DNA from 3 places in the Pseudomonas sp. 31-12 genome. Region 1 is predicted to be linked to each of the others. Evidence: predicted binding sites of a transcription regulator. Region 1 holds the regulator's gene; each other region holds the start of a gene.
What was found. The regulator FliA, encoded in region 1, starts transcription of late flagellar genes. The targets are predictions, from matches to a motif close to CTAAAGTTTNNNNNNNNNNNGCCGNTAA.

Region 1 (8,035 bases):
TGGCAACCGGTTTCGGCGCCGCAGCCTTGGCGGCTGGAGCAGCGACCGCTGCACCTGTACCGACTTCGGTGAATTTGCCTTTGCCGTGCAATTCGTCGAGCAGCGACTCGAACTCGTGATCGGAGATCAGATCGCCACCAGCCGCTTTAGCGGTTGGCGCAGCCGGCGCAGGTACGGCGGCAATGGCCGATTCCAGCGCCTCTACCGCAAAGTTGCCCTTGCCGTGCAACTGGTCGAGCAATGCTTCGAATTCGTCGTCGGTGATGTCGGAGCTGTCGCCTGCCGCTTTCGGGGCAGCCGGTGCAGCGGGCGCTGCCACTGCGTCGACAGCGAACTGGCCTTTGCCGTGCAATTGATCGAGCAACGACTCGAACTCGGCATCGGTGATTTCGTCGCTGGCCGCGGAATCCGCAGCAGCCACTGGAGCAGCTGCCGGTGCTTCGGCTTGAGCCTTGACGGCGTTCAGCGAGTCCAGCAGTTGCTCGAATTCGTTATCGGTGATGTCGCCCGATTCTTCAGCGGCCGGTGCTTCGACCACTTCAGCCACCGGTGCGGCTTCATCAGCCGTTTGCGGCTCGGCCAGACGGGCCAGTGCCGCGAGCAATTCAGGCGTGGCAGCCGTGATAGGGCTGCGTTCGCGCACTTCGGTGAACATGCTGTTCACCGCGTCCAGCGCTTCGAGAACCACGTCCATCAGTTCCGAGTCGACGCGACGTTCACCCTTGCGCAGGATGTCGAACACGTTCTCGGCGATGTGACAGCACTCCACCAGCTCGTTGAGCTGGAGGAAGCCGGCGCCCCCTTTTACAGTGTGAAAACCGCGAAAAATTGCATTGAGCAAATCCGCATCATCCGGTCGGCTTTCCAGCTCGACCAGCTGTTCGGACAGTTGCTCTAGAATCTCGCCGGCCTCAACCAGGAAATCCTGAAGGATCTCTTCATCGGCGCCGAAGCTCATTAAGGGGGTGCTCCTGAGGTCTAAAAACCTAAAAAACCTAAAATGCTAAAACTCTAAAATCCTAGGCTGGATAACAAATCGTCCACATCGTCCTGACCGGACACAACGTCTTCTCTTTTATCGGCATGAATCTGCGGACCTTCACCCTGAGAGAGATGTTTTTGCGGATCTTTTTCAGCGAGCATCGCATCACGGTCATGTTCGATACCCGCAAAGCGGTCTACCTGACTGGCCATGAGCACGAGTTTGAGCAGGTTGCTTTCAACTTCGGTGACCAACTGGGTCACGCGCTTGATCACTTGACCGGTGAGGTCCTGGTAATCCTGGGCCAGCAGAATGTCGTTAAGGTTGCTCGACACCGTGCGATTGTCCTCGCTGCTGCGCGTCAGGAAACCGTCGACCCGCCGGGCCAGCTCGCGGAACTCTTCAGCCCCGACTTCGCGACGCATGAACCGACCCCAATCCGTGCTCAACGACTGGGCTTCTTCGCTCAGGCTGTTGATCAGCGGCGTGGCGTTTTCCACCAGGTCCATGGTGCGGTTGGCGGCGGCCTCGGTCAGCTTGACCACATACCCCAGGCGCTCGGTGGCGTCCGTGATCTGCGACACTTCCTCGGCTTGCGGCATGTTCGGGTCAATCTGGAAATTGACGATCGCGCTATGCAGCTCGCGAGTGAGCTTGCCCACTTCCTGATACAGGCCGCGGTCACGGGTCTGATTGAGCTCATGGATCAGTTGCACCGCGTCGCCGAACCTGCCCTTTTCAAGGCTGTTGACCAATTCGACCGCGTGTTTTTTCAGGGTCGATTCAAAATCGCCCTGTGAAGATTCGTTATTGTCCATAGCTCCCCCGGTGACGCAGTGCTCAACCGATGCGTTCGAAAATCTTTTCGATTTTGTCTTTCAACGCCTGGGCCGTGAAGGGTTTGACCACATAGCCGTTAACACCGGCCTGGGCCGCTTCGATGATCTGCTCGCGCTTGGCTTCAGCGGTGACCATCAGCACTGGCAGGTGCTTGAGCTTTTCATCCGCGCGCACGTGGCGCAGCAGATCGATGCCGGTCATGCCAGGCATGTTCCAGTCCGTTACCAGAAAGTCGATGCTGCCGCTGTTGAGGACCGGGATCGCAGTGATGCCATCGTCAGCCTCGACCGTGTTGGTGAACCCAAGGTCACGCAACAGGTTTTTTATGATCCGCCGCATCGTTGAGAAGTCATCAACGATGAGGATTTTCATGTTCTTGTCCAATTCGACCTCCAAGCAGTCTTAAACGCGCCCAGCACCTGGACACGCCATTTCAATCAATCCGGCAATGCACTCGATGACTGTCTGGAGCACAACAGATCGCGACCGATGCAGTTCAACACTCCACCGGTCTCGTTCGCAGTGTCCCCACACTGCCTTCAGCGCGCTCGCCACTCCCCCAAACGCCCCCGCAAACGGGCCGCGCACTGGCTATGTAACTGGCTGACCCGCGATTCGCTGACCCCCAGGACCTCACCGATTTCCTTGAGGTTCAGCTCTTCGTCGTAGTACAGCGCCAACACCAGTCGCTCACGCTCCGGCAAATTGGCAATCGCGTCCGCCAGCGCTGCCTGGAAGCGTTCATCTTCCAGATCGCGTGACGGCTCCAGATGTGCACTCGCGCCATCCTCGTGCAGCCCTTCGTGTTCGCCGTCCTGCAACAGATCGTCGAAACTGAATAACCGGCTGCCCAGGGTGTCGTTCAAAATCCCGTAATAATCATCGAGACTCAATTGGAGTTCGGCCGCAACCTCATGATCTTTAGCGTCACGACCGGTTTTAGCTTCAATCGAGCGAATTGCGTCGCTGACCATCCGGGTATTGCGGTGGACCGAACGTGGCGCCCAGTCCCCCTTGCGTACTTCATCGAGCATCGCGCCACGGATTCGAATGCCCGCGTACGTCTCGAAACTCGCGCCTTTGCTGGCGTCATATTTGGTCGATACTTCAAGCAGGCCGATCATCCCGGCCTGGATCAGGTCTTCAACCTGAACACTGGCCGGCAGACGGGCCAGCAAGTGGTAAGCAATGCGTTTGACCAGTGGCGCGTAACGCTCGATCAGCTCGTACTGCGCGTCACGTGCCGACTTCTTGTAGAGGTTGTAGCCACTGGCTGTCATAGGACGGGTCCTGCGGTCTGTTGCACGAGGCGCTCGACGAAAAACTCCAGGTGCCCACGCGGGTTGGCAGGTAACGGCCAGGTGTCGACCTTCTGCGCGATTGCCTTGAACGCCAGGGCGCACTTGGAACGCGGGAAGGCTTCGTAGACGGCGCGCTGCTTCTGCACAGCCTTGCGCACGCTTTCGTCGTAAGGCACCGCGCCAACGTATTGTAGGGCGACGTCGAGGAAGCGGTCCGTGACCTTGGTCAACTTGGCGAACAGGTTGCGACCTTCCTGCGGGCTCTGGGCCATATTGGCCAGGACGCGGAAACGGTTCATGCCGTAATCGCGGTTCAGCAGTTTGATCAGCGCGTAGGCATCCGTGATCGAGGTCGGCTCGTCGCAGACCACCAGCAAGACTTCCTGCGCTGCGCGAACGAAACTGACTACCGAGTCACCAATACCCGCAGCGGTGTCGATCACCAAGACGTCGAGGTTGTCGCCGATATCGCTGAAGGCCTGGATCAGGCCGGCGTGTTGGGCCGGGCTCAAATGAACCATGCTCTGTGTGCCGGACGCGGCCGGGACGATGCGGATACCGCCGGGGCCTTGCAACAGAACGTCGCGCAGCTCACAGCGGCCTTCGATCACGTCGGCCAGGGTACGTTTGGGTGTCAGCCCTAGCAGGACGTCGACGTTCGCCAGCCCCAGATCGGCGTCCAGCAGCATGACGCGCCGGCCGAGCTCAGCTAGAGCCAGGGACAAGTTCACTGACACGTTAGTCTTCCCGACGCCACCTTTGCCGCCGGTCACCGCGATCACCTGTACGGGATGCATGCTGCCCATGTTATTTCTTTACCTTGTCTTGCATAGACGGAGGCCACATTACTGGCTGCGCGTTCATCAACTGAACAATGCATGGCAGACCATCGATGTAGGTACAAAAACTGTTCATTAGTACCTCAGCCAACCTGCCTGGTCGGGCTGTGGTAAATATCAGCGAACATGTCAGCCATGGCTTCTTCGCTGGGTTCTTCCTGCATTTGCACGCTTACGGCGCGACTGACCAACTGATGACGACGCGGCAGATGCAAATCATCTGGAATACGCGGGCCATCGGTCAGGTAAGCCACCGGCAATTCATGACTGATCGCCAGGCTCAACACCTCGCCCAGACTTGCCGTTTCATCCAGTTTAGTCAGGATGCAGCCAGCTAGCCCGCAGCGCTTGTAACTGTGATAAGCGGCCGTTAGAACCTGTTTCTGGCTGGTGGTTGCCAGAACCAGATAGTTTTTTGACTTGATGCCACGTCCAGCCAGGCTTTCGAGCTGCATGCGCAGGGCCGGATCGCTGGCCTGAAGGCCCGCGGTATCGATCAGCACCACGCGCTTGCGCAACAATGGATCCAGCGCCTGCACCAGCGATTGGCCCGGATCGACGTGAGTTACCGACACGTTGAGGATCCGGCCCAGGGTCTTCAATTGTTCCTGAGCACCGATACGGTAGCTGTCCATGCTCACCAGCGCGATGTTTTGCGCGCCGTATTTGAGCACGTAGCGGGCCGCGAGCTTGGCCAGGGTGGTGGTCTTGCCCATGCCGGCCGGGCCGACCATGGCAATCACGCCGCCCTCTTCCAGTGGCTCGACTTCCGGTGTGGCGATCATCCGCGCCAGGTGCGCCAGCAACATGCGCCAGGCCTGACGAGGTTCGTCAATGTCGGTAATCATCGCCAGCAAATCGCGGGACAACGGGCCGGACAGGCCGATGCGTTGCAGGCGACGCCAGAGACTGGCCTGGGCCGGACGACTGCCTTGCAGCTGATTCCAGGCCAGGGAGCCGAGTTGCACTTCCATCAGCTCGCGCAGGCTGTTGAGCTCGAAACGCATCGAATCGAAAGCCCGTGGGTCCACACCGCCAGCGGCGGGTGCCGGGGCTGGCGCGGAGCGACGAGGCTCGGCGTAGGTCGGTTCGATCAGCGGCTCGGCAGCGGTCAATGGCAGGCCGGCGAACAACTGGCGATTGGTGGTCTTGTCGCCTTCGGTTTCGCCTTCGCCACGCAGGCTCAATTCGGCCTGGGCGGTGACGATCCGCGACTGGGTCTTGCGCAGCTCATCCTCGAGTTCCATGTTCGGAACACGCGGGGCCAGCGCCGACAATTTGTAATCCAGCGCAGCCGTCAGCTCGACACCACCGGCGATCCGGCGATTGCCAATAATGGCGGCATCAGCGCCCAGCTCATCACGAACCAGTTTCATGGCCTGACGCATATCGGCGGCGAAAAAACGCTTAACTTGCATAAACCACTACCTCAGCCGTTGGGCCCTACTGTCGCAACGATGGTCACTTGCTTGTTGTCAGGAATTTCCTGATAAGCCAACACATGCAAACCCGGGACTGCCAGTCGGCCGAATCGCGAAAGCATCGCGCGAACCGGACCGGCCACCAGCAGAATCACCGGTTGACCTTGCATTTCCTGACGCTGCGCCGCATCGATCAACGAACGCTGCAGCTTCTCAGCCATGCTTGGCTCCAGCAGAACGCCCTCTTCCGAGCCTTGTCCTGCCTTCTGAAGACTATTGAGCAATATTTGTTCCAACCTTGGCTCCAGCGTGATAACTGGTAGCTCGGAGTCAGTGCCTACAATGCTTTGGACGATTGCGCGGGAAACGCCGACGCGCACCGCAGCCACCAAAGCGGCAGTATCTTGACTCTTGGCCGCATTGTTGGCGATGGCCTCGGCGATGCTGCGAATGTCCCGCACGGGCACCTGTTCGGCCAGCAACGCTTGAAGCACTTTGAGCAGCTGCGACAGCGACACCACGCCCGGCACCAGCTCTTCAGCCAGCTTCGGTGAGCTTTTGGCCAGCAATTGCATGAGTTGCTGGACTTCTTCGTGACCGATCAACTCGCTGGAGTGCTTGTACAGAATCTGGTTCAAGTGCGTCGCCACGACCGTGCTGGCATCCACGACGGTGTAACCAAGCGATTGTGCCTGGGCACGCTGGCTGATTTCGATCCACACCGCTTCCAGGCCAAAAGCCGGATCTTTGGCGGTTATGCCGTTGAGCGTGCCGTAGACTTGCCCCGGGTTGATCGCCAGTTCGCGATCCGGGTAAATCTCGGCTTCGGCCAGGATCACGCCCATCAGGGTCAGGCGGTAAGCACTCGGCGCCAGGTCGAGGTTGTCACGAATATGCACAGTCGGCATCAGGAAGCCCAGGTCCTGGGACAGCTTCTTGCGCACACCCTTGATCCGCGCCAGCAACTGACCACCCTGGTTGCGATCCACCAGCGGAATCAGGCGATAGCCGACTTCCAGGCCGATCATGTCGATCGGCGTCACATCGTCCCAGCCCAGCTCCTTGGTTTCCATGGCACGGGCCGGCGATGGCAGCAGCTCTTGCTGACGCTTGACCTCTTGCAGGGCCTGAACCTTGACGACGTTCTGCTTCTTCCAGAACAGGTACGCACCACCGGCCGCCAACGCGGCCATGGACAGAAAGGAGAAGTGCGGCATGCCGGGCACCAGGCCCATCACCGCCATCAAACCAGCCGCCACGGCCAACGCTTTGGGCGAGGCGAACATCTGGCGATTGATCTGCTTGCCCATGTCTTCCGAACCGGACGCACGGGTCACCATGATCGCCGCCGCTGTCGATAACAGCAGTGATGGCAATTGCGCCACCAAACCGTCACCGATGGTCAGCAAGGCGTACACCCGGCCGGCGTCGCCGAAGGTCATGCCGTGCTGGAAGATACCGACCGCCATGCCGCCGATCAGGTTGATGAACAGAATCAGCAAACCGGCGATGGCGTCACCGCGCACGAATTTGCTGGCACCGTCCATTGAGCCGTAGAACTCGGCTTCCTGGGCCACTTCCACCCGGCGCAGTTTGGCCTGGTTCTGGTCGATCAGGCCGGCGTTCAAATCGGCGTCGATCGCCATTTGTTTACCGGGCATCGCATCGAGGGTGAAACGCGCGCTCACCTCGGAAATCCGCCCGGCACCCTTGGTCACCACGACGAAGTTGATGATCATCAAGATCGCGAAGACCACGATACCAACCACGTAGTTACCGCCGATCACCACCTCGCCGAAGGCCTGGATTACCTTACCGGCGGAAGCGTGACCGTCCTGTCCGTGAAGCATCACCACCCGGGTGGAAGCCACGTTCAGCGCCAGTCGCAACAGCGTCGCCACCAGCAGAATGGTCGGGAACACTGCGAAATCCAGCGGCCGCAAGGCGTAGACGCAAACCAGCAGGACGACGATCGACAACGCGATGTTGAACGTGAAAAACACGTCCAGCAGGAACGGCGGGATCGGCAACATCATCATTGCCAGCATGACCAGCAGCAACAACGGCACACCCAGGTTGCCCCGACTCAAGTCGGCAACGTTTGTGCGGGCAGTGTTGAATAACTGAGAGCGATCCACCGGTTTTCCCCGTTTCTTTAAAGCAAACTTTTGACGCCCAAACCAGGCGCAGGGCGGCTATTGCAAGAAACCTTCCAACTTTTGCAGGCGCTTGAAATAGAGGGGGTCTCAGGGAAATCGCAGTGGCTGATCCGGCGCTTTCGCGAGCAAGCCCGCTCCCACATTCGACCGCATTTCTCTGAGCGCGCGCGGTTAAATGTGGGAGCGGGCTTGCTCGCGAAGAGGCCATCAGCGACAGCGCAAAACTCAGGAATCGCGGCGCAGATCCGGTGGAATCGGCAGATTATCCTTGAGCGGATCCGGGCGTTTGCCCTTGCCCGCGCGGTACTGGCGGATCTGGTAGACGTAGGCCAATACCTGGGCAACCGCCAGATACAACCCACCAGGGATTTCCTGCTCCAGCTCCGTGGAGTAGTAGATCGAACGTGCCAGGGCCGGCGATTCGAGTAGCAGCACATTGTTGGCCACGGCGATTTCACGAATCTTCAAGGCGAGGAAGTCATTACCCTTGGCC
Region 2 (8,035 bases), 580 kb from region 1:
ATTTCGTCGACGTTGAGCTGAATCAGCGGCTCGCGGGCCACATCGGCGAGGTTGATGCTGTCGTGTTCCAGCAGCGGATGCTGGGCCGGCAACCACAGGCGATGGGGCGAGTGAGTCAGCACTTCGGTTTGCAAGGCGTGGCGGTCTTCGAGGTTGGAGAGGATCAACACGCCGACATCGATCTCGCCGCTGACCAGCAAATGTTCGATATACGGGCGCTCGTCCTCCATCACCCGGATCTCGACGTTGGGGTAGGCGCGCTGGAAACGAGTGAGCAAATCCGCGAGGTAGTAACCAGCAACGAGGCTGGTCACGCCGATGATCAACTGCCCGGCGACCTGGTCGGTGCTGTGTTGCAGGCTGCGTTTGGCGTTGTCCACCGTAGCCAGAATCAGGTGAGCCTGACGCAGGAATTGATGGCCCTGGTGGGTCAGGCTCATGCCCTTGGCGTGCCGGTTAAACAGGCCGACGCCAATCTCCTCCTCCAGTTGCTGGATTGCCAGGGTCAATGTCGATTGGGAAATGAACGCAGTTTGCGCGGCGGCGGAGATCGAGCCGGTCTCGGCCACGGCGATGAAATGGCGGATTTGACGCAAGGTCATCATGGGGAATTACCGGTGGGCGGTTTTTATAGATTCGCTTGAGTGTATATCGCTTTAATCGATGGCTCTGTTTTTCCAGGCAACATCCAGAAGCACTCTCGTCCCCGGTCGCCGGGCACTTTCGTTCTAGGCTGGTGGCCTTAAGTGTCCGGTTAACCCCTTTCGTGGAGGCGGCAAAATGAATACGCGTGGATTGCTCGATCAACTACTCAAGTCCGGTCAGGACCTGATGCAGAACAAGGCCGGCGCAAATCAAAACAAGTCGTCCAGTGGTGGCTTGGGCGAATTGCTCGGTGGCAGCGGCGGTTCGGGCGGCCTCGGTGGCCTGCTCTCCGGCGCGGGCGGTGGCGCACTGGCGGCGGGCGCCATGGGCTTGTTGCTCGGTAGCAAAAAGGCCCGCAATGTTGGCGGCAAAGTCGCCATCTACGGCGGCCTCGCGGCCCTCGGCGTCATTGCCTACAAGGCTTACGGCAACTGGCAGGCCCAGCAGGGCACTGCGCCGAAGACTGAACCGCAGACACTCGATCGTCTGCCACCTGCGCAGGTCGAGTTGCATAGCCAGGCGATTCTCAAGGCGCTGGTCGCCGCAGCCAAAGCCGATGGCCACGTTGATGATCGCGAGCGCGCATTGATCGAAGGCGAATTCACCAAGCTCGACAACGATCAGGAACTGCAGCAGTGGCTGCACGCCGAACTCAGCAAGCCGCTCGACCCGACAGAAGTCGCCCGCGCGGCCAGCACCCCGGAAATGGCGGCCGAGATGTACATCGCCAGCGTGATGCTGGTGGATGAGGAGAGCTTCATGGAGAAGTCCTACCTCGATGAACTGGCGCGGCAGTTGAAGCTGGAGCCGGGGTTGAAGGCGGAGCTGGAGAAGCAGGTGCGTCAGGCTTCCCTATAAGGTTCAAGATCGCTTTCGCGGGCAAGCCTCGCTCCACAGGTACTGCGCTGAACTTGTAGGAGCGAGGCTTGCCCGCGAAGGCGTCCCAACTCTCACCACCTCCCGATGGCCAATCTACGGCTCATTTCTTCCACCACGCCCCTGCGACTCGCCACCCGATCCAACGCAAAGCCCTCCCCAAAGGCTCTCCTGCGGTTTTCACGCACAAGGCCGAGAACTGGCAAACCCTCGTCTTATAAATGAAACACCCTCAGCTATACTCCGCAGCATTTGAACCGCCCCGAGGATTGACTGTGAAGAACTGGACGTTGCGCCAACGCATCTTGGCGAGCTTTGCGGTGATCATCGCCATCATGTTGCTGATGGTCATCGTCTCGTATTCGCGGCTGTTGAAGATTGAAACCAGCGAAGCCAGTGTTCGTGAGGACGCGTTGCCCGGGTTGTATTACAGCTCGATGATTCGCAGCGCCTGGGTCGACACCTACCTTCGGACCCAGGAAATGCTCGGTTTGAAAGAGGGGCAGGGTTTCAGCGCTGAAGAAGCCGAAAGCTTCAAAAACTTCGAGGCGCGTCTGCAGGAACAGATGAAGAACTACCAGGCCACCGTCACCACGGATGAAGACAAGGTCGAATACGCGGTTTTTGAAAAACTCCATGATGATTACAACAAGGTTCTGGCCGCTGTGCTCGACCTGCACAAGCGCAATCAGGAAGCCGACGCCATCAAGATGTTCAACGAGCAACTGACCCCGGCCTGGACCGCAGGTCGCATGAAGCTCAATGACATCATTCGCGAAAACAAAGCCGTGGCTGATCAGGACATTGCGGCCATCGATGACGCTGTGATTACCGCGAAAGTGATCATGGGCATTTCCCTGCTGGTCGCGGTATTGGCCGCCGGCCTCTGTGGTTTGCTGTTGATGCGCGCGATCATGGCGCCGATGAACCGGATTGTGCAGATCCTCGAAATCATGCGCACCGGCGACCTCAGCGGCCGTCTGAATCTGGAGCGCAAAGACGAATTCGGCGCTGTGGAAACCGGCTTCAACGACATGATGACCGAGCTCACCTCGCTCGTGTCTCAGGCCCAACGCTCCTCGGTCCAGGTCACCACGTCGGTAACCGAGATCGCCGCGACCTCCAAGCAACAACAGGCCACTGCCACCGAAACCGCGGCCACCACCACCGAGATCGGCGCGACGTCCCGTGAAATCGCCGCCACTTCCCGTGATCTGGTGCGCACCATGACCGAAGTCTCCACCGCCGCCGATCAGGCCTCGGTCGCGGCCGGCTCCGGGCAGCAAGGCCTGGCGCGGATGGAAGAAACCATGCACTCGGTGATGGGCGCGGCGGATCTGGTCAACGCCAAACTGGCGATCCTCAACGAGAAGGCCGGCAACATCAATCAGGTGGTGGTGACCATCGTCAAAGTCGCCGACCAGACCAATCTCTTGTCGCTGAACGCCGCCATCGAAGCCGAAAAGGCTGGCGAATACGGTCGCGGGTTTGCCGTGGTCGCCACCGAAGTGCGGCGTCTGGCGGACCAGACCGCCGTCGCTACCTACGACATCGAGCAGATGGTCCGTGAGATCCAGTCGGCGGTCTCGGCCGGGGTCATGGGCATGGACAAATTCTCCGAAGAAGTGCGCCGCGGCATGTCCGAAGTGCAGCAGGTCGGCGAGCAACTGTCGCAGATCATCCACCAGGTTCAGGCGCTGGCGCCGCGGGTGTTGATGGTCAACGAAGGCATGCAGGCGCAAGCCACCGGCGCCGAACAGATCAACCACGCGCTGGTGCAGTTGGGCGATGCCAGCAGCCAGACCGTCGAGTCCCTGCGCCAAGCCAGTTTTGCCATTGACGAGCTGAGCCAGGTGGCCGTAGGGCTGCGGGGCGGCGTCTCGCGATTCAAAGTCTGATGAGCGAACTTGTGGTCAAACGCGGCGCGGTGGTGCCGGCAAAACACGCGTTGTTTCTGCTGTTTCGCATCGGCAACGAACGTTATGCCTTGCAGGCGCGCGAAGTGGCCGAGGTGCTGCCGCGCCTGCCGTTGAAGCCGATTGCCAAGGCACCGGACTGGGTCGCCGGGGTGTTCGCCTATCGCGGCACGGTGGTGCCGGTGATCGACCTCAGCGCGCTGACGTTTGGCGAGCCGGCGCAAGCCCGCACCAGCACGCGGTTGGTGCTGGTGCACTATTGGCCGGATGAGGAAACCCCTGCACAGTTGCTCGGACTGATTCTGGAGCAGGCCACCGACACCTTGCGCTGCAACCCGGCGGACTTTAAACCCTATGGCCTGGACAATCGCCAGGCGCCTTACCTGGGGCCGGTCCGAGAAGATGCCCAGGGTTTGCTTCAATGGGTGCGGGTGGCCGATCTGCTCGATGATCAGGTGCGCGCACTGCTGTTTCCTTCGCCACCGCTGGACCCGGCGCTGCTTGAGGAGCGGCCATGAGCAGCGATCAGCGTTTTTTCGACTTCCTCAAGGAACGCATCGGCCTCGACGTGACGTCGGTGGGCCCGGCGATCATCGAACGCGCAGTGCGCCAGCGCAGCACCGCTTCCAGGGCGCTGACGGCCGATGAGTATTGGCACACGCTGCAAGGTTCGCGAGACGAACAGCAGGCGTTGATCGAAGCAGTCATCGTTCCCGAGACCTGGTTTTTCCGCTACCCGGAATCCTTCGCGACTTTGGCGAAACTGGCGATCCAGCGCTTGGCCGAGATCAACAACATGCGCGCGTTACGGATTCTCAGCCTGCCGTGCTCCACGGGCGAGGAGCCGTACTCCATCGCCATGGCCTTGCTCGATGCCGGACTCAAGCCGCATCAGTTCAAGGTCGAAGGCATGGACGTCAGCCCGCTGTCGGTGGAAAAAGCCAAGCGCGCGCTGTACGGCAAGAATTCGTTTCGTGGCCAGGACATCGAGTTTCGCGAGCGGCATTTCAGTGCCGAAGAAGAGGGCTACCGCCTCGACGAGCGTGTGCTGGAACAGGTGCGTTTGCAGGTCGGCAATCTGCTCGATCCGGCATTGTTGGCCAGCGAGCCGCCTTACGATTTTGTGTTCTGCCGCAACCTGCTGATCTATTTCGATCTGCCCACCCAGCAGCAAGTCTTCGAAGTGCTCAAACGCCTGACGCATGTCGACGGTGTGCTGTTTATCGGCCCGGCCGAAGGCAATTTGCTCGGCCGTTTCGGCATGCGCTCGATTGGCATCCCGCAGTCTTTTGCGTTCAGCCGCCAGAGCGCGCCGGCGCCCCAGCCTGTGCCGGTTTTTGTACCGGCGCCGCTGCCCGTGCGCCAACCGGTGCGCAGCGTGACACCGCCGCCCGTGCGCAATCGTCCGTTCACCACCGTCGCGCCGCTGCCCAACACGCCGAAAACGGCTATCGCGGACGCTGCCGCGCTGCTGGCGAACATTGCCGCACTGGCCAACGAAGGCAAAAGTGCCGACGCCCGCGCGGCCTGCGAAACGTATTTGCGCAGTCACGAACCGGTGGCCCAGGTGTTTTACTGGCTGGGACTGCTCAGTGATGTCGGCGGCAGAGTCCTCGAAGCCCAGGGTTTTTATCGCAAGGCGTTGTACCTCGAACCGCAACACCCCGACGTGTTGATGCACCTGGCTGCCTTGCTGCAATCCCAGGGCGACTCGGCGGGTGCCAAAAGATTGCAGGACCGCGCCGCCCGCAGCGAGCGCGCCGCCGACAGTGAGCGTAAACGATGAACGCCTCCGACACCTTGAGCGTTACCCGTGAAGATGCCCAGGCCATCGATGACTGCTGGAACCGCATCGGGATCCACGGCGACAAATCCTGCCCGCTGCTGATCGAACACATTCACTGCCGCAACTGCGCGGTGTATTCAGCCGCTGCCACGCGCTTGCTCGACCGCTACGCCTTGCAACAGGACGATCGCGAGCAGGTCTCGGTGGCGGTCGAAATCGACGTGAAAACCCGCTCGCTGCTGATGTTTCGTCTCGGCGAAGAATGGCTGGGCCTGGCCACCCGCAGCCTGGTGGAAGTCGCGCCGCTGCAAGCGATTCACTCGTTGCCGCATCAGCGCTCCCGGGCGTTGCTCGGCGTGGCGAACGTGCGCGGTGCGTTGGTGGCGTGCCTGTCGCTGGTGGAGTTGCTCGGTCTCGATGGCTCCGGCAACGTGGCCTCTGGCGCGCGGGTGATGCCGAGGATGCTGATCATTGCCGCTCACGGCGGGCCAGTAGTGGTGCCGGTGGACGAAGTGGACGGGATTCACGCCATCGACGAGCGCATCCTTGAGGCCGCTTCGCAGTCCGGCACCCAGGCCAGCGCCAGATACACCCGGGGTGTGTTGCAATTCAAGGGTCGCAGCCTGCGTTGGCTGGATGAAGAACAGCTGTTGTCCGCCGTGACCCGGAGCCTCACATGACCCCCGAGCAAATGCGCGACGCCTCGTTGCTGGAGCTGTTCAGCCTCGAAGCCGAAGCCCAGACCCAGGTGCTGAGCGCGGGTCTTTTGGCGCTCGAACGCGATCCGACCCAGGCCGATCACCTTGAATCGTGCATGCGCGCGGCTCACTCGCTCAAAGGTGCGGCGCGGATTGTCGGCGTCGATGCCGGCGTCAGCGTCGCGCATGTGATGGAAGATTGCCTGGTCAGCGCGCAGGAAGGGCGCTTGTACCTGCGGCCCGAGCACATCGACGCCTTGTTGCAAGGCACCGATTTGCTGATGCGCATTGCGACGCCGAATAACAACCCGGGGCCGACGGATATCGAAGCCTATGTGGCGTTGATGGCGCGGCTGCTGGATCCGCTGGCGTTGGCCGCACCGATCAGCACGCCGATCGCACCGTTCATCAGCGAGTCCGAACCTGAAGCGCTCGCGCCAACGGTCGAAGCACTGATTCCGGTCGCCGAACCACCACCGCTAGAGCCAGCGAAAAGAACCCGGCGCACCACAGATACTGGCGAACGGGTGCTGCGCGTCACGGCCGAACGCTTGAACAGCCTGCTCGATTTGTCGAGCAAATCCCTGGTGGAAACCCAGCGACTCAAGCCGCACCTGGCCACAATGCAGCGCCTCAAGCGTATGCAGAACAATGGCCTGCGGGCGCTGGAAAACCTCAATGTGCACCTCAAGGAACACGCCTTGAGCCTCGAAGCCCAGGAAGCTTTGGGCGATGCCCGACGGCTGCTGGCCGAGGCGCAGCAAGTGCTGGTGGAAAAAAACGCCGAGCTGGATGAGTTTGCCTGGCACGCCAGTCAACGGGCGCAGGTGTTGTACGACACCGCGCTGGCCTGTCGCATGCGGCCGTTTGCCGATGTGTTGGGCGGGCAAGTGCGCATGGTTCGCGACCTCGGACGCAGTCTTGGTAAACAGGTGCGGCTGGAGATCGAGGGTGAGAAAACCCAGGTGGATCGTGACGTCCTGGAAAAACTCGAAGCGCCGCTGACGCACTTGCTGCGCAACGCCGTCGATCACGGCATCGAGTCCCCCGAGCAACGTTTGCTGGCGGGTAAACCTGAAGAAGGTCTGATTCGTCTGCGCGCCTCCCATCAAGCTGGCTTGTTGGTGCTGGAACTCAGCGATGACGGCAACGGCGTCGATCTGGAAAAGGTCCGCCGCAGCATCATCGCGCGGCAGTTATCCCCCGCTGAAACGGCTGCCCAGTTGAGCGAAGAAGAGCTGCTGACGTTCCTGTTCCTGCCGGGTTTCAGCCTGCGCGACACGGTGACCGAAGTGTCCGGGCGCGGTGTCGGCCTGGACGCGGTTCAGCACATGGTCCGTCAGTTGCGCGGCGCGGTGGTGCTGGAGCAGACGGCGGGCGAGGGCAGCCGTTTTCACCTCGAAGTGCCGCTGACGCTGTCGGTGGTGCGCAGTCTGGTGGTGGAGGTCGGTGACGAGGCGTATGCGTTTCCGCTGGCGCACATCGAGCGCATGTGCGACCTGGAGCCGGCGGACATTGTTCAGGTCGAAGGGCGTCAGCACTTCTGGTACGAAGGCCGGCACGTCGGGCTGGTTGCCGCCAGTCAGCTGTTGCAGCGCCCGGCGAGCGCGAGCAGCCAGCAAACCCTGAAAGTCGTGGTGATCCGCGAGCGTGAGGCGATTTACGGCGTGGCGGTGGAGCGGTTCATCGGCGAGCGGACGTTGGTCGTATTGCCGCTGGACGAACGTCTGGGCAAGGTGCAGGACATTTCCGCCGGGGCTTTGCTCGACGACGGGGCGGTGGTGCTGATCGTCGACGTCGAAGACATGCTGCGCTCGGTGGACAAGCTGCTCAACACCGGGCGCCTGGAGCGAATTGCCCGTCAAGGCAGCCAAGTCGTCGAGGCGGCTCGCAAACGGATTCTGGTGGTCGACGATTCGTTGACCGTTCGCGAGTTGCAGCGCAAGTTGCTGCTCAATCGCGGTTACGACGTGGCCGTGGCGGTCGACGGTATGGATGGCTGGAACGCGCTGCGTTCGGAGGATTTCGATCTGCTGATCACCGACATTGATATGCCGCGCATGGACGGCATCGAACTGGTGTCTTTGTTGCGCCAGGACAATCGCCTGCAATCG
Region 3 (8,035 bases), 1.7 Mb from region 1:
GTAAGCGCTGTGAGGCGTTGAGCTAACCAATACTAATTGCCCGTGAGGCTTGACCATATAACACCCAAGCAATTTGCTTGCTTCGAGCCCAAAGGCGAAAGAGCACCAGATTGCGGTGTGTGAAGACGAAACGAACCGAAAGTTCGAGATACTCACAAAACACCAAGCTGTCACATACCCATTCGCTGGAGCGTGAACCCGCAAGGGCCCACGACCTGGCTACCGAATTTCTTGACGACCATAGAGCATTGGAACCACCTGATCCCATCCCGAACTCAGCAGTGAAACGATGCATCGCCGATGGTAGTGTGGGGTTTCCCCATGTGAGAGTAGGTCATCGTCAAGATTAAATTCCGAAACCCCAATTGCGAAAGCAATTGGGGTTTTGTTTTAGTAGAAGTCACCAATTTTGCTGGCACGTTACGACTGTAACGTGCTGGTCACAGAATTTCTTGACGACCATAGAGCATTGGAACCACCTGATCCCATCCCGAACTCAGCAGTGAAACGATGCATCGCCGATGGTAGTGTGGGGTTTCCCCATGTGAGAGTAGGTCATCGTCAAGATTGAATTCCGAAACCCCTGTCTGCTAACGCAGACAGGGGTTTTGTCTTTCTGGGAGCCCCAAAAGCTTTACCCCAGACTGGCTCACGGCCTCCAGGCCCGAACCACTGAGCAAAGGATCAGCGCCTGATCGACCGAACAGTTGACGCCCGCTAGTTTGCGCCGGTTGGCAACAAGTCGACACCCAGCGTGGTAGAGAACAGCGCCGCGCGAACGGCGTGGCGTGAAATGCAGGTGTCCGGAGTGAGACAAGGAAGATTCTTACCGATGGCGCGCATATTGACTAAGCCGGGCTTGTACGAAAAACCCGCCACAAATAATTCAGACTTGCCGCTCCAGCGTCACCCACCAGCGAGTGCGATAGCGCAACTGCACGGGCAGGGTTTGCGGCAGAATGGCCATCTGCTTATCGGTGCTATCCAGGCGGAAGACTCCGGACAGTCGCAAGTCGGCAATGTCCGATGAGCACGTCAGATAACCGTGCCGGTAGCGTGCGACCTCATTGAGGAATTCCCTCAGGCGCATGTTGCGAGTGACGATCAAGCCATCGACCCACGCGCCGGCATCCATATCCAGCGGCGCCGCCACTTTCGCCTAGTGGTGGTCGGTTAAATAACTCTGCCCGGCCTGCCTCCGAATCGGCTCACCCTCAGCGACCCGTGGCGAATGAATCGCGACGATGCCGCTGGTGACACTGAGCCGTGTGCAGTCATCGTTCTGACGCAGGATGAACCGCGCCCCCACGTCTTCATACACCGCGTGACCACTTTGCACACGCAACGGTGGATCAAATGGAGACGCTTCGTCGATCCCGCCGCAGGTCACGATGATTTTGCCGCGCGTCAGTTTGATTAGCCGTTGCTGCGCGGTGTAATCGAGATCCACCGCGCAGACGGTGTCGAGCTCCAGTCGGGTGCCGTCGGGCAATTGGAACCCCGTTGCTCCCCCTTGGCGGTGACTAGTCGGCGGTCCGCTGTTGCCAACCCACCGCATCCTTTCCCAGCCATGCCGCCGAACCTACCAGCAACGCACCTGACAACAGCTTCAGAGCCTGTTGTCGTCCCAATCCCTGGGCGCTGTTTTCCAGGGTGTTGAAGGGGATTTGAGCACCGGGTACGACGCGCGGATTGCTGCTCAGCTCGGCTTGCAGAAACTGCACGCGCTGCCACCCCAGTTCGTGTTCCAAATGCTACGCGCGCAAGACGGCACGCCGTTCGGCGGGAATGTCGGGCATTTCATACAAACCCCTAAGATTTCTCCGACTGGTGCCGACAGACTGGGGAGACATGCGTGCACCAAAGTAGCGCGGCCGAAGAATACCGCCTGCGCTGTTACATGGAATGTTGCACCTGGAACGCATCCCCACTTTTTGCATAAGAAGTCCCATGAAATGAATCTCAAATTCAGCCATAAAATCCTTCTGGCCGCCTCTGGCGTCGTGGTGCTGGCTTTTGCGTTGTTCACTTTGTACAACGACTATCTGCAGCGAAACACCATTCGGCAAAACCTCGAATCCTCCGTCCAGCAAGCCGGCGATCTGACGGCCAGCAGCGTGCAGAACTGGATGAGCGGCCGTGTGCTGGTCCTGGAAAACCTCGCGCAGAACGTCGCTCACCAAGGCGCCAACGCGGACCTTCCTGGCCTGGTTGATCAACCGGCCTTCACCTCGAACTTCCAGTTCACCTACGTTGGCCAAGCCAATGGCGTGTTCACCCAACGCCCCGACGCGAAGATGCCGGACGGTTACGATCCGCGTCAGCGTCCCTGGTACAAACAAGCCGTGGCTGCCGACAAAACCATGCTGACGCCGCCGTACATGGCAGCGGTCGGTGGCTTGGTGGTGACTATCGCCATGCCGGTGAAAAAGAACGGTGAATTGCTCGGCGTAGTCGGCGGTGACCTGAGCCTGGAAACCCTGGTGAAGATCATCAACTCGGTGGACTTCGGTGGCATCGGCCACGCGTTCCTGGTCAGCGCCGACGGTCAGGTGATCGTCAGCCCGGACAAAGACCAGGTGATGAAAAACCTGAAAGACATTTACCCGAACGCTGGCGTGCGCATCGAGAAGGGCAATCAGGACGTCACCCTGAACAATCAGGACCGCATCCTCTCGTTCACCCCGGTGAGCGGTTTGCCAAATGCCGAGTGGTACATCGGTCTGTCAATCGATAAGGACAAGGCCTACGCACCACTGAGCCAATTCCGCACCTCCGCGCTAATCGCAATGTTCATCGCCGTGAGCGTTATTGCCGTGCTGCTGAGCCTGCTGATCAACGTGCTGATGCGTCCCCTGACCACCATGGGCCGCGCGATGCAGGACATCGCCCAAGGTGAAGGCGACCTGACCCGTCGTCTGGCCGTGGAAAGCAAAGACGAGTTCGGTGAGTTGGGCGGTTCGTTCAACCAGTTCGTGGAGCGGATTCACGCCTCCATTTCCGAAGTGTCCTCGGCGACCCGTCAGGTCCACGATTTGTCGCAACGAGTGATGGCATCGTCCAACGCCTCGATCGTCGGTTCCGACGAACAAAGCGCACGCACCAACAGCGTGGCGGCGGCGATCAACCAACTGGGTGCCGCCACTCAGGAAATCGCGCGCAATGCCGCCGATGCTTCGCAGCATGCCAGCGGCGCGAGCGAGCAGGCGGACGATGGTCGTCAGGTGGTGGAGAAAACTATCCTGGCCATGACCGAGCTGTCTCAGAAAATCAGCCTGTCCTGCACCCAGATCGAAACCCTGAACGCCAGCACTGACAACATCGGGCACATTCTCGATGTGATCAAAGGCATCTCCCAGCAGACCAACTTGCTCGCGCTCAACGCCGCCATCGAAGCGGCACGTGCCGGTGAAGCCGGCCGTGGTTTTGCGGTGGTGGCGGACGAGGTGCGCAACCTGGCGCATCGCACGCAAGAGTCGGCGGAAGAGATCCACAAGATGATCACCTCGCTGCAGATCGGTTCTCGCGAAGCGGTGACCACCATGAACGCGAGTCAGGTTTCCAGCGAAGAGAGCGTCGAAGTGGCGAACCAGGCGGGCCTGCGACTGGTCAGCGTGACCCAGCGCATCGGCGAAATCGACGGCATGAACCAGTCGGTGGCTGCGGCGACCGAAGAGCAGACGGCGGTGGTGGAAACCCTCAACGTCGACGTCAACCAAATCAACTTGCTGAACCAGCAGAGCGTGGCGAACCTCAATGAAACGTTGAAGGATTGCGATGCGTTGTCGTTGCAGGCGAACCGGTTGAAGCAGTTGGTGGATAGCTTCAAGATCTGATCAAGGCCCGTTCTACCACGTTATCGTTCTTCGCGAGCAAGCCCGCTCCCACATTCGACCGCATTCCTTCAGAAGGAAATCGGTCAACCTGTGGGAGCGGGCTTGCTCGCGAAAGCGGTACAACAATCACCGCTTAACCAAAGCCCTACACAAACAGCTTCAATACATTATTCATCGCATCATCCGCAAACCCCTGCACAAAATCCTTGAACCCCGGCAACGCCTCATCACCGCCCTGCGCCGGTTCGGCAATGATGGTCCAGGTCGCCCGCGACTTGCCCGCGCCCAGCGGTTCTACACTCATCGCCGCCCACAGATTGGCCACGCCCAGCGTGTTGTAAATCGTGGTCCACGTCATGTTCAACGCCTGTTCATCCCGCGAGTTGAGTTGCTCGACCACCAGGTTGCCGTCCTTGAAGAATTTCTTGCGCAGCGACGACACGCCTTCGCCCGTCATCTCGATGTGCGACAGCGCCGGAATGAATTGATCGAAGCCGGCAAAGTTGCCGACCACCGCCCAGACCTGCATGGCATCCGCCGGCACTTCCACCGAAGACACGACGTGGCAGCCTTCAGGGTTTTTGATCAGGGTATCGGGTTGCAGGGTTTTCATGGTTTTGCTCCGGTTGAGTGAATCAGATGAAATTGATTTCTTTGAGGTAGTCGCAGCCGCGACGCAGCAGCGCCGGGGATTTTTCCGGGTAGTGCGCGCCCATCTGCCGCACGCCGGCCTGGGCGTTGGCGTGGCCGATCATCGAGATGTCGCCGATGTCTTCCTCGAAGCCGTTCAGGTAGAAACCGAGCACGCCGAACAGCGCGTTGTCGCTGTCGACCCGGCCCAGTTGCTGCTGCCAGTCGGCGACGCTGACCATCGAAAACTCCCGGCCGGCCTCACGGAACGACGCGACGTAATCGTCCCAACTCAGGGGCTCGGGGTTGTGCAGGTTGAACACTGCTTTTTCAGGCGAATAACGGCTGGCATGGAAGGCGATGAAGCGAGCGAGAAAGTCCACCGGCATCAAGTCGAAGTTAAGCGCGAACTCCGGCACCTGGCCGAGCTGGATCGAGCCTTTGAGCATCAACATCAAACGATTTTTGTGCGGCTGACAAACGCCAGTCAGGCTGTTGAAACTGATGTTGCCGGGGCGATAGAGATTGACCCGCACCCCACGCTCGCGCGCCCGTTCGAGGATCCGTTCGCCGACCCATTTCGACAGGTTGTAGCCGTTCTTGATGTAGATCGGCGGCGTCTGCGCGGCGGGTAATTCCAGCACCCGGCCATCGTCTGCAATCGTGCTCGATGCCGAGAGCGTGGAGACGAAATTGAAGATCTTCTTGCTGCGCCCCTCGCATAACCTGAGGCATTCGAAAATCGGCTCGACGTTGTCCCGCGCCAGCGACTCGTAATCGAGCACGTGATTGACGTTGGCAGCGTTGTGCACCAACGCGCCGAACTCTCGATCGAGGCGTTCGTAAACTTCAGCATCCAGACCCAGTGCCGGACGCGTAATGTCCGCCGCGTAAACTTGTACCCGGCTCAGATCCAGATGCTCCAGACGGTTTTCCCGCAAGGCGTGAGCGAAGCGCTCGGGCGCTGATTGCCCGCCGCCATCGCGCACCAGGCAGGCGACTTCAGTGACGCCCCATGCCAGCAACGCCTCGACGATGTGCACACCGACAAAACTGTTGGCGCCGGTGACGATCACCTTGTGCACATCGCCCATGCGGCTGATGGGCAGCGGCTGAATATCCAGTTCACGGAAGGCATCCGCCAGCGCCTGCACACTCAGGACTTCCTCGGTGCCAGAGCCACGCACCAACGTCGCCAGCTTCGCAATGGTCGGCAATTCAATGAAGCGGTTGATCGAGATGCTGCGACCGAATTCCTCCCGCAATCGCAGCAGCATCCGCGACAACAGAATCGAATGGCCGCCCAGATTGAAGAAGCTTTCGTCGGTCGAAATATCGCTGGCCGGCAGCTCCAGCAGCTCGGCCCAGATCTCCAGCAACAGCGCTTCGTCGGCGCTGACGGGCAAGCGCCGCGCGGTGTTTTCGGCCACATTCACCGACATCGCCAGCAGCGCTTGGCGGTCGACCTTGCCGTTGCTGGCGAACGGCATGCTCGGCAGTTCGGTCCAGGCAATGGGTTGCATGTAGTCCGGCAAGAACTGCAGCGCATGCGCCTTTAAGGCTTCGCGAGCGGCACCTGGTTGTTCCTCCTGAGGTTGCGCGAGGAAAGCCAGAATTCGTCGCTGACTGTCGATGACCACCGCCACTTGGCGGTACAACTGGCTGTCGCGCAGGCAGCGTTCGATCTCTTCCGGCTCGACACGAAAGCCGCGGATCTTCACCTGATTGTCCCGTCGTCCGCACAGCTCGACTCCGTCGCGGGTCCACTTCGCCATGTCGCCGGTACGGTAGGCGCGCAGGCTCTGGCCGTCCGGCAAGTGCAAGCCCAGGTAACGCTCGGCTGTCTGCTGCGGGTTGTTCAGATAACCCAGGCACACGCCCGGCCCGACGATGTACAACTCACCCACGGTCTGCTCGGCCACCGGTTGAAACGCCTCGTCGAGAATCAGCACCTGGCTGTTGGAAATCGGCGCACCGAGGGTGCGGTTGCTGTCGCCGGCGCGCAGCTGACGCGCGGTGATCAGCACCGTGGCTTCGGTCGGGCCATAGAGGTTGTAGAGGTTGCCCTGACGGGTGAGCTGCTCGATGACGTAGGGCTCGCAGACATCGCCACCGGTCATTACATGATCCAGAACCTGCAGCTGATCCAGCGGCAGAATGCTCAACAATGCCGGCGGCAAAAAGGCGTGGCTGAGGCGTTGATGGCGGATCAGCTCGACCAGTTGCAATGGATCACGGCGTTGGTCGTCGCTCGGCACGATCAGTTCGGCGCCCTGAAGCAGGGTCGGGAAAATATCGATCAGCGACGAGTCGAAACTCAACGACGAAAACTGCAAGGCCCGACTGTGTTCGGTCAGCTGCACATAGTCGGCGTACCACGCGGTGAAGTGCGCGAGGTTGGCCTGGCTGAGCAACACGCCTTTGGGATGCCCGGTGGTGCCCGAGGTGTAGAGCGCCATGCACGGCGCATTGAGGTCGGGGCGCTGGCGCATCAAGGGTTGGCTGAAGTCCACGTCATCAACGTCGATGCAACTGATGTCCAGCGCCGGCATTTCATCGGCGAGTGGATGTTGGCCGTCATGCAGCAACAACACCGCCCCGGCATTCGAAAGGATGTACTGCTGACGTTGCAGCGGATGGCTCGGCTCCAGCGGCAAATACACCGCGCCGCTGCCCAGAATCGCCAGGATCCCTGCATACAACGCGCTGCATTTCGGCAAGCAAATCCCGACCACCAACGGCCCTTGATACTGAGCGAGCAATGGCAGCAAGCGCTGCTGGATCGCGCGGCTGTGAGCATGCATCTGCCGATAGCTCAGCGAGGTGCCGTCGATGTTCAGCGCGGGGCGTTCGGCGGACTTGATGAAACGCTGTTCGAGGCGCTCGATCATCGGGATCCGGGCGAGTTCTTGCAGCCACGGTTGAGCCGTGTTGTTGAGTTGATGGATGAACGCCAGGCGTTCTAAAAACAGCAGATTTTCCACTTGGTCAAAATGGGCTGTCGATGCCGGCTCGGCGTGAAGAAAGTACTCGGCATCCCGTGAGAATCGACTGACCAGCAGCGAGACATGGTCCACCAGTGCCGCCATCACTCGCAGGCGCAACGCCTGGCCGTTGCCAGAGGGCTCACCGGCAATCGGCACGCGCGTGAACAGCGTCGATCCAAGCATGCACAGCAGGTCCATCGACGGCAACCCAGTAATGTCTGGCGCGCCAACACCCAGTTGCAGCGTCAGATGCGGCGCATCACCCGGGACTGAAAACGCCTGGCTGGCGTCATCAATCAGCAGGTCGAACGACGGCGCCTCCTCGAACGCCTCGAGCCGCACCAGCGAATGACCTTGTTGTTCAAGTTCCAGCGCCAGGTCGGTCAAGGCCTGGCTTTGCCCAATGAGCAGAATGTCGAGACGTCTCATGATGTTCTCCTCGTTAAACCAGGTAGTCGCTGAGGGCGTCTTGCACGCACGGCGAATCCAGCAGCGAACTGCTGTGGAAAAACCGTACGATGTTGGCGACCAGCGGGTGATGACGATTGATCGGGAAGGCCATGCCCGAGATTTCGTTCTTGA

Region 2: DJ564_RS06515 (methyl-accepting chemotaxis protein) is a predicted target of FliA. The motif match lies at 1,693-1,720, and genes of this name have one in related genera.
Region 3: DJ564_RS01685 (methyl-accepting chemotaxis protein) is a predicted target of FliA. The motif match lies at 1,813-1,840, and genes of this name have one in related genera.

Annotation. Positions count from the first base shown of each region.
Region 1 is NZ_CP029482.1:2,005,903-2,013,937, reverse strand. It holds gene DJ564_RS09310 (chemotaxis protein CheA) at 1-958, opposite strand, end outside; gene DJ564_RS09305 (protein phosphatase CheZ) at 1,012-1,800, opposite strand; gene DJ564_RS09300 (chemotaxis response regulator CheY) at 1,823-2,194, opposite strand; gene fliA (RNA polymerase sigma factor FliA) at 2,362-3,102, opposite strand; gene fleN (flagellar synthesis regulator FleN) at 3,099-3,929, opposite strand; gene flhF (flagellar biosynthesis protein FlhF) at 4,046-5,380, opposite strand; gene flhA (flagellar biosynthesis protein FlhA) at 5,392-7,521, opposite strand; gene flhB (flagellar biosynthesis protein FlhB) at 7,768-8,035, opposite strand, start outside.
Region 2 is NZ_CP029482.1:1,429,415-1,437,449, forward strand. It holds gene DJ564_RS06505 (LysR family transcriptional regulator) at 1-605, opposite strand, end outside; gene DJ564_RS06510 (tellurite resistance TerB family protein) at 781-1,503, shown strand; gene DJ564_RS06515 (methyl-accepting chemotaxis protein) at 1,797-3,419, shown strand; gene DJ564_RS06520 (chemotaxis protein CheW) at 3,419-3,955, shown strand; gene DJ564_RS06525 (CheR family methyltransferase) at 3,952-5,223, shown strand; gene DJ564_RS06530 (chemotaxis protein CheW) at 5,220-5,903, shown strand; gene DJ564_RS06535 (hybrid sensor histidine kinase/response regulator) at 5,900-8,035, shown strand, end outside.
Region 3 is NZ_CP029482.1:352,177-360,211, forward strand. It holds rRNA gene DJ564_RS01665 (23S ribosomal RNA) at 1-57, shown strand, start outside; rRNA gene rrf (5S ribosomal RNA) at 231-346, shown strand; rRNA gene rrf (5S ribosomal RNA) at 452-567, shown strand; partial or broken gene DJ564_RS01680 (FecR domain-containing protein) at 887-1,754, opposite strand; gene DJ564_RS01685 (methyl-accepting chemotaxis protein) at 1,956-3,836, shown strand; gene DJ564_RS01690 (SRPBCC family protein) at 3,982-4,449, opposite strand; gene DJ564_RS01695 (non-ribosomal peptide synthetase) at 4,472-7,882, opposite strand; gene DJ564_RS01700 (diiron oxygenase) at 7,896-8,035, opposite strand, start outside.